4 regions of the Streptomyces sp. NPDC101152 genome follow, and region 4 is predicted to be linked to each of the others. Evidence: riboswitches for the same ligand, from Rfam matches in the RefSeq annotation. Region 4 holds a riboswitch; each other region holds the start of a gene.
What was found. A riboswitch is a leader RNA that binds a small molecule or an ion and turns the genes downstream of it on or off. The one in region 4 is predicted to bind S-adenosylmethionine.
Positions count from the first base shown of each region.

Region 1 (2,193 bases), on a different contig from region 4:
CGCTCCCGGGGAGAGTCATGACCGTCACACCGCTCGCCGCCCACGCGTCCGACCGGCCCGCGCCCGCCTTCCGGGGCCGGATCGGCCGGGACGCGCGCAGCGGCCACTACGCCGTTCCCGGCCGCTACCGCCTCCATCTGTCGACCGCCTGTCCCGACGGCCTGCGCATCGCCGTCACCCACAGCCTGCTCCGTCTGGACGCCGTCTGTCCGGTCACCCATCTGCCCGCCGTGCCCGACTGTGGCGAGGGCGGCCACTCGGCGCTGCGCCCGCTGTACGAGGCGAGCGCCCACCGCTACACCGGCCCGGCCCTCGCACCGGTGCTCAGCGACGACTGGTCCGGACGGATCGTCAGCACCCACGCCCCCGACATCGTGCGCGACCTCGCCCACCGCTTCGGCGGCGGCCGGCTCCCGCTCCATCCGCGCGCCGCGGAGCCGGAGATCGAGGCCGTGGAGCGGATGTGCGCGGAGGGGATCGAACAGGCCGCGCAGCAGGCCGGTTCGGCCGGCGGGCAGCCGGTGGGACGTGACCTGGCACTGGGCACCCTGCTGGAAACCCTCGGCGCCCTCGACCGCTGGCTCGTCGGCCGCACCTACCTGATCCGCGACGAAGTCACCGCCGCCGACGTCCAGTTGTGGGTCGCCCTGGTGCACCTCGACACCGTGCACCGCCACCACCTCGACGCCGCCGCCGTCCAGCGCATCGCCGACCACCCCACCCTGTGGGCCTACGCCCGCCGGCTGACCGCCCACCCGGCCTTTCTCCGCCACCTCGACCTCGACGGCATCGAGGCCCGCCACCACGCCCGCTGCCAGGGTCTGGAGGCCGCCGGCGCGGCCGTCCGCATCCTGGACTGGGCGGCCCACGCGGCCCGTTAGCCGTTTCACCTGTCGGACGGGCGTTGACATACGTTCGAGCCATTGTTTTAACTGACAACCAGAACGGTCATGAGCGTCAGCGACAAGCCCTGGCTAGCTGACCGGCAACCCTCGCACCGCGGTGGGGTGCCCCAGGTGACGACCGGACCGGATGACCTTTCGGTAAGCGCGAGGCCCACAGGGCCGGAACAGTGACGGTGACGCCATGTACGCAGCTCCCAGGACGGCCACGAGCCGCCCGCAGGGCTGCGTACAGCCGTACCCGAACCTCCTCGTCGCCGATCGCGCCGTCGATCTGCTCCGTGTGAACAGCGCAGTGTGTACCGCATCGGGCCGTGCCCGCTGTCGGGGCTGACCTCTCCCCAACAGCCCCCGCACCCCCTGACGAACACCGCCCCCGCGGTGTGCCCTCGTCCTTCCCGCCCCCGGTACCTCGCCATGGCATCCGCCGCCGCATGCCGCCGCGCCGTCCGGGGTGTCCGATCCAGCCGGAGCCCACCATGAGTGAACCCCCTGGCGCCACCGTCACGCTTCCCGGGACGGCCACCGCCGACAAGCCGTCAAAGCCCCTCGCCGCCCAGCGTGTTCTCCCGCTGCGGCGCCCCGGACGCTGGGTCGCCACCGCCGTCGTCCTGGTCCTGGTCGCCCAGTTCGTGCACGGGCTGGTGACCAACCCCTTCTACCAGTGGGACCGGTGGGCCTACTGGTTCCTGCGCCCCACCATCCTCGACGGCCTGCTGATCACCCTTCAGGTGACCGCCTACAGTGCGGTGCTGGGCCTGCTCGGCGGCATCCTGCTCGCCCTGGCCCGGCTGTCGAGGAGCCCCGTGCTGCGCGCGGTCAGCTGGACCTACGTCTGGGCGCTGCGCTCCATCCCGCTCATCGTGGTGCTGATCTTCCTCTACAACTTCAGCGCCCTGTACAAGACGGTGAGCCTCGGCGTCCCCTTCGGGCCGGCCTTCTTCTCCTTCGACGAGTCGAAACTCGCCACCGACATGGTCGTCGCCGTCATCGGCCTCAGCCTCAACGAGGCCGCCTACGCGGCCGAGGTGGTGCGCGGCGGCATCCTCTCCGTCGACCAGGGCCAGCACGAGGCGGCCGCGGCGCTGGGCCTGCCGAAGAGCTACCAGTTCCGGAGAATCGTCTTCCCGCAGGCGCTGCGCTCGATCATCCCGAACTACGTCAACCAGCTCATCGGCCTGATCAAGGGCACCTCGCTGGTCTTCTACGTCTCCCTGCTCGACCTGTTCGGCTCCGCGCAGACCATGGGCTCCACCTACCCCGGCGACATCGTGCCGCTGCTGCTGGTCGT
Region 1 is NZ_JBIWPO010000006.1:190,653-192,845, reverse strand. Features, by position in the region: gene ACIRVK_RS10620 (glutathione S-transferase C-terminal domain-containing protein) at 18-881, shown strand; SAM riboswitch class IV at 947-1,056, shown strand; gene ACIRVK_RS10615 (amino acid ABC transporter permease) at 1,382-2,193, shown strand, end outside.
Region 1: it holds a riboswitch for S-adenosylmethionine, as region 4 does, so the genes downstream of both, ACIRVK_RS10615 (amino acid ABC transporter permease) here and ACIRVK_RS18235 (aminotransferase class V-fold PLP-dependent enzyme) in region 4, are expected to answer to the same signal.

Region 2 (2,193 bases), on a different contig from region 4:
CCGACCCGCCGCTGGGCGCGGCGGAACCGCCGTTCGAGACGGCCGAGTTGGAGGTGCCCGAGGGCAGTCTGCTGGTGCTGTACACGGACGGTCTGGTCGAGTCGGCGAAGCGGGAGATCGACGAGGGGATGGCGGAGCTGGCACGGTTGCTGGGCACGGCCCACGCGGACGGCACCGGCGCGGATCTCGAGCGGCTGTGCGACACGCTGACGGCCGGTCTGCTGCCCACCGGTCAGCAGGCGGCCGACGACGCGGCGTTCCTCGTCGCCCGCCTGCACGCCCTGGCCGAGGACCGGGTGGCGTCCTGGCCGCTGCCCCTGGACCCGAAGGCGGCCGGCCGGGCCCGCGGGCATGTGCGCGAGCAACTGGCCGCCTGGGACCTCGACGGCCTGACCGCCACCACCGAACTGCTGGCCAGCGAGCTCGTCGGCAACGTCGTGCGGCACGCCAGGGGCCCGGTCCGGTTGCGGCTGCTGTACGGCGCGGGGCTGGTGTGCGAGGTGTACGACGGCAGCCAGACGATGCCCCGGATCCGCCGCGCGACGGAGACCGACGAGGGCGGCCGGGGACTGCAGCTGATCTCGGCGCTCTCCGCGCGGTGGGGCGCCCGCTACACACCGACCGGCAAGTGCATCTGGGCCGAGCAGGCGCTGCCCGACGGCAGCGAGGAAGAAGGCGCCGACGCACTGGAGTTGATGTTCTCGGGCGGGCTCGACGAGGACTGGGAGGCCCTGATCTGAGCACGGCCGTCCCACCCTCGGCAGGGACGTGATTGACGGACAGCGGTCTGGCTCCGTATGGCCGTGACCGGCATCGAGTGTCAGCGTCAAGCCCTGGCTCGCCGACCGGCAACCCTCCCGACGCGGTGGGATGCTCCAGGTGAAAGCCCGGCAGAGTCGCCGACTCTGCAAGCGCGTCGCCCCATGACCCGGGGCCGAGAACGCAGGCCGGTGTGCGACAGAGCAGCGACCTGAGCACCTCCGTCGCGGCCGCCGTGTTCTTCTCCCGGTTCTCGCGCCGGCGCCACATCGATCTGCAGCGGTTCGCCGGCTGTCTGTGTAGCCGCTGACCCTTTTCCCGCCGTCCTGACGTCATCCGCCGTCGGCGGCAGTGCCTTCGCGCACCGGCGTCACCTCCGGCACCCTTCTTCCCCTCCTTCAACGCACGTTGTTCGCCCGCACGTCCGTGGCCCCTACTGACACGTGCCCGGGCGCTGGACGGCGAATGGGCCCGGCAGCGATGACCGACGAACAGGAAAGCGGTGCGGACGTGACCGCAGCACTGCTGGAGATCCGTGGCCTGACGGTGTCGTACGGCACCCGTGGGGGCCGCGTGCAGGCCGTGCGGGGCGTGGACCTGGACGTGTGCCCGGGTGAAGTGACCGCGGTGGTCGGCGAGTCGGGGTCCGGCAAGAGCACGACCGCGCACGCGATCACCCGGCTGCTCGCGGCCAACGGCCGGATCGACGCGGGCTCGGTGCGCTTCGGCCGGCACGAGCTGACCGAGCTGACCGAGCTGACCGAGGCGGAGCTGCGCACGGTGCGCGGGGCACGGATCGGTCTGGTCCCGCAGGAGCCGACAGTGTCGCTCAACCCGGTCAAGCGCATCGGGGAGCAGGTCGCCGAGGTGCCGCGCATCCACGGTCTGGCGAGCCGCCGTTCCGCGCCCACGGAGGCGATCGCGGTCCTCGAGCAGGCCGGGCTGCCCGATCCGGCGACCCGGGTCCGGCAGTACCCGCACGAACTGTCCGGCGGGATGCGGCAGCGCGCCCTGATCGCCATCGCGGTCGCCGCGAATCCGGAGGTGATCATCGCCGACGAGCCGACCAGCGCGCTCGACGTCACCGTGCAGCGGGTCATCCTCGACCATCTCCGGTCGCTGACCGAGGAGTTGGGCACGGCGATCCTGCTGGTCACCCATGATCTGGGGGTCGCGGCCGACCGGGCGCAGCGGCTGGTGGTCATGTCACAGGGGCAGGTCGTCGAGTCCGGTCCGACCAGGGACGTCCTGGACGACCCACAACACGCCTGCACACGGCAGCTGTTGGCCAACGCGCGGCGCACCGAGTGGACCTGCCCTGACGCCGGCGCCGAGAGTGCCGGCGGGCGGCGCGGCACAATGGCCGTATGGGCGCCGAGATCGTGGACGAGGCGGTACGGGTGGCGCCGGCGCCGCCCCTGCGGGGACTGGTGG
Region 2 is NZ_JBIWPO010000048.1:25,620-27,812, reverse strand. Features, by position in the region: gene ACIRVK_RS36955 (SpoIIE family protein phosphatase) at 1-740, shown strand, start outside; SAM riboswitch class IV at 810-920, shown strand; gene ACIRVK_RS36950 (putative leader peptide) at 953-1,069, shown strand; partial or broken gene ACIRVK_RS36945 (ABC transporter ATP-binding protein) at 1,225-2,055, shown strand; gene ACIRVK_RS36940 (helix-turn-helix domain-containing protein) at 2,127-2,193, shown strand, end outside.
Region 2: it holds a riboswitch for S-adenosylmethionine, as region 4 does, so the genes downstream of both, ACIRVK_RS36950 (putative leader peptide) here and ACIRVK_RS18235 (aminotransferase class V-fold PLP-dependent enzyme) in region 4, are expected to answer to the same signal.

Region 3 (2,193 bases), on a different contig from region 4:
ACCGGGCCGCGGTTGGACGCGACCAGCACCTGATGATCGCCGTGCGTGGAAGCCATACGCCTCAACCTAGCCCGGCCCGGAAACACTCAAACGTATGGCCGGATCACGGCCCCGTCCTGTATACGGACCGCTCCGGCCCGTTACGCGGCCTTGCGCTCCGCGTACTCCGCGATCTCCGCCATGGGTGGCCGCTCCTCCGTGTCCACCGAATAGGTGCGCGGCTCGAAGCCGTCCTCGCCGCGCTCGAACTGGGTGAGCGAGGGGCGGATGAGGTGCCCGCGGGCCAGCCGGAGCTGCGCCGTACGGTAGATGGCGGCGGCCATGCGGCCCAGCGCCTGCCCGTCCTGGTGCCGGTGCTTTCGCACCCCGACGTCGACCTGGGCGAGGGCGTCGAGGCCCACCAGGTGCAGGGCGTCGACCAGCATGCCCAGCTCCACGCCGTACCCGACGGGGAAGGGGAGCTGTTCCAGCAGGCTGCGGCGGGCCGCGTACTCGCCGCCGAGCGGCTGCACGAAACCGGCCAGCTGCGGCCAGTGCATGTTCAGCAGCGGGCGCGCCATCAGCTCGGTGACCCGGCCGCCCTGGCCGGTCGCGCCGGCGAGCGGACGGTCGTACATGCCCTTGACCAGGTCGATCCCCGGGTCGGTGAGCAGCGGACCGACGATCCCCGACACGAAGTCGGAGGAGAACTCCTTCAGGTCGGCGTCGATGAAGCAGACGATGTCTCCGCTCGTGACCAGCAGGGAGCGCCACAGCACCTCGCCCTTGCCGGGGACGGCCGGGAGGCGGGGCAGGATCTCGTCGCGGTGGACGACCCGCGCACCCGCCGACGAGGCGACCGCGGACGTGCGGTCGGTGGAGCCCGAGTCGACGACGACGATCTCGTCGACCAGGGGGACCTGCTGCATCAGGTCATGACGGATGATCGCGACGATGTCGCCGACCGTCTCCTCCTCGTTCAGCGCGGGCAGCACGACGGACACCGTCTGGCCCGTGCGCTGCTTGGCGGCCAGGATCTGGTGGAGCGGGCGGTCGGTGACGGACCAGGAGCGGGTGCTCAGCCAGCGCTCGACTTCCTCCAGCACGTTGGCGGCTCCTCACGTTTGTCTCGCGGTTCGGACGACTATCTCAACTGTCCTGGCCTTCGGTTACAGTCTTGAGCAACGTCGGTGACCATCGCATGTCCGAGGTCGTTGAACGTACAACCGAATACCGCTCATCCAGAGGGGCAGAGGGATACGGCCCGATGAAGCCCCGGCAACCCTCCAGCCGGTCTCGTGGATCAATGTTGATCATCACGCGAGGCTCCCGGCTAGGGAAGGTGCCAAATCCGTCTCACGGCGAGATGCGTCGTGAGGAAGATGAGGAGAAAGGGCCTCGCCTCACATGGCTGCGCAGACTGTTGCAAGCACCACCGACACCACCACCGTCGACCTCGGCCCCGCCGCGGCGCTCAGCTGCCGCGAATGCGGCCACCGGGTGCCCCTCGGCCCGGTCTTCGCCTGCGAGGAGTGTTTCGGCCCGCTGGAGATCGCGTACGACTTCTCGGGCTACGACGCCGAGGAGCTCCGCAAGCAGATCGAGGCGGGTCCCGCGAACATCTGGCGCTACGCCCCGCTGCTGCCCGTCCCGGCGGACGTGGCGAGCAAGCCGAACATCAACCCCGGCTGGACCAAGCTCGTGCAGGCCGACAACCTGGCCCGCGAGCTCGGCGTCGACGCCGGCAAGCTCTTCGTGAAGGACGACTCCGGCAACCCGACGCACTCCTTCAAGGACCGGGTCGTCGCCCAGGCCATCGAGGCCGCCCGGGTCTTCGGCTTCACCACCCTCTCCTGCTCCTCCACCGGCAACCTCGCCGGTGCCGTCGGCGCCGCCGCCGCCCGCGCCGGCTTCCGCTCCTGCGTGTTCATCCCGCACGACCTGGAGCAGGGCAAGGTCGTCATGGCCGCGGTCTACGGCGGCGAGCTCGTCGGCATCGAGGGCAACTACGACGACGTGAACCGTTTCTGCTCCGAGCTGATCGGCGACCCGGCCGGCGAGGGCTGGGGCTTCGTCAACGTCAACCTGCGGCCCTACTACGCGGAGGGCTCCAAGACCCTGGCGTACGAGATCTGCGAGCAGCTCGGCTGGCAGCTCCCCGACCAGCTCGTCGTGCCGATCGCCTCCGGCTCGCAGCTCACGAAGATCGACAAG
Region 3 is NZ_JBIWPO010000052.1:16,118-18,310, forward strand. Features, by position in the region: gene ACIRVK_RS37980 (trehalose-6-phosphate synthase) at 1-56, opposite strand, end outside; gene ACIRVK_RS37985 (glucosyl-3-phosphoglycerate synthase) at 141-1,085, opposite strand; SAM riboswitch class I at 1,214-1,368, shown strand; gene thrC (threonine synthase) at 1,387-2,193, shown strand, end outside.
Region 3: it holds a riboswitch for S-adenosylmethionine, as region 4 does, so the genes downstream of both, thrC (threonine synthase) here and ACIRVK_RS18235 (aminotransferase class V-fold PLP-dependent enzyme) in region 4, are expected to answer to the same signal.

Region 4 (2,193 bases):
GTTCCCCGACGGCGGTCACGAAGCGCTCGACGTGCTCGTCCGGGGTGCCGGCGCCGAAGCTGACCCGGATCGCGTTCAGGGACTTCTCGCCGGGCGCGGCCTCCGGGGCGCCGCACTCGCCCTGGGTCTGCGGGTCGCTGCCGAGCAGGGTGCGGACGAGGGGGTGCGCGCAGAAGAGGCCGTCGCGCACGCCGATGCCGTACTCGGCGGACAGGGCGGCGGCGAAGTGGGAGCTGTTCCAGCCCTCGACGACGAAGGAGATCACGCCGACCCGGGGGGCGTCGTCACCGAAGAGGGACAGCACCTTCACCTGCGGCACCGCCGCCAGGCCCGCGCGGACCTTCTCGATCAGGTGCTGCTCACGGGCGACCAGCGTGTCGAAGCCGGCCTCCGTCAGCGCCTTGCAGGCCGAGGCGATGGAGTAGGCGCCGATGACGTTCGGGGAGCCCGCCTCGTGCCGGGCCGCGCTGTCCTGCCACTCCACGTCCACTCCCCCGTCCTCGCGCCGGGTGACCTTGCGGCTGGCGCCGCCGCCCGCGAGGTAGGGGTCGGCTGCCCGCAGCCAGTCGGCGCGGCCGGCCAGGACGCCGGAGCCGAAGGGGGCGTACAGCTTGTGGCCGGAGAAGGCGACCCAGTCGACGTCGAGGTCACGGACGCTCACCGGGTGGTGCGGAGCCAGCTGGGCGGCGTCCAGGACGATGCGGGCGCCGTGCGCGTGGGCGGCGGCGGCCAGCTCGCGCACCGGCCACAGCTCGCCGGTGACGTTGGAGGCGCCGGTGACGCAGACCAGGGCCGGGCCGTACGGGTCGCGGGCGGCGAGGGCCTTCTCCAGCGTCTCGACGGCCTGCTGCGGGGTGCGCGGGGCGTTGAGGTAGCTGACCCGGGTGTCCTTCCAGGGCAGCAGGCCGGCGTGGTGCTCGGTCTCGAAGACGAAGACCTGGCAGTCGGCGGGGAGGGCGCGGGCGAGGAGGTTGAGGGAGTCGGTGGTCGACCGGGTGAACACCAGCTGGTCGTCGGCACGGCAGTCGAGGAACTCGGCCACCGTCTTCCGGGCGTTCTCGAACAGGTCGGTGGAGAGCTGCGAGAGGTAGCCGGCGCCGCGGTGGACGCTGCCGTAGTACGGGGCGTAGGCGGCCACGTCGTCCCAGACACGCTGCAGGGCGGGGGCGCTGGCCGCGTAGTCGAGCGCCGCGTAGGTGACTTCGCCGCCCGTCACGAGCGGGACGGTGACATCCCGGCCCAGAACGGGCAGCGGGGCACAAACAGCCTGGGCGGAGGCAGCGGTGGAGACAGACATGGGGAACTCCCGTGAGAAGGCATGCGCGGGCATGCGGGAAGAGAGAGGAAAGGGGTGCGCGGAGGCGGGGCTCGGCGGCCCTATCGCATTCGCTTGCTCACGGAGGACTCCCTCGATGACCAGGATCCCTGGCGTGTGAGGGATCCGCGCTTGCCGTGGACCTCGCTGCCTACGGCCTGGTCTTCACCCGGGGCACCCCGCCACGGACGGAGGGTTGCCGGACAGTCGGCCGGGGCCTCATGACTGTCACTCATGACCTGGGAAGGAACGTACGTGACGTGATCGCGGTCCCGCAACTCCTGTCCGGAATACGGGACCGCGACCGCCGTTCGGCTACTTGTTGCTGGCCGCCACCCAGCGCTCCAGGACCCGCTTGGCCGACCCGGAGTCGATCGACTCCGCGGCCTTCGCCATGCCGACGCGGATCTGCTCGGCCAGGGTGCCGGGGCCGGGGTCGAGAGCGACCAGGGCAGCCGCCGAGTTCAGCAGCACGGCGTCGCGGACCGGGCCCATCTCGCCGTCGAGCAGCCGCCGGGCGACCTCCGCGTTGAACGACGGGTCGCCGCCGCGCAGGGCCTCCACGGGGACCAGGTCGAGGCCGACGTCACGGGGGTCGAAGGTCTCCTCGGTGACCTTGCCGTCCCGGACGACCCAGACGTGGGAGGTGGCCGTCGTCGTCAGTTCGTCGAGGCCGTCGTCGCCGCGGAAGACCAGGGAGGAGTTGCCGCGTTCCGCGAAGACACCGGCGACGACCGGTGCCATGCGCGGGTCGGCCACACCGACGGCCTGGGCCCGCACCCGGGCAGGGTTGGTCATCGGGCCGAGGATGTTGAACACCGTGCGGATGCCCAACTGGCCGCGCGCGGCGCCCACATGACGCAGCGCCGGATGGAACT
Region 4 is NZ_JBIWPO010000012.1:58,830-61,022, reverse strand. Features, by position in the region: gene ACIRVK_RS18235 (aminotransferase class V-fold PLP-dependent enzyme) at 1-1,297, opposite strand, end outside; SAM riboswitch class IV at 1,439-1,555, opposite strand; gene trpD (anthranilate phosphoribosyltransferase) at 1,631-2,193, opposite strand, start outside.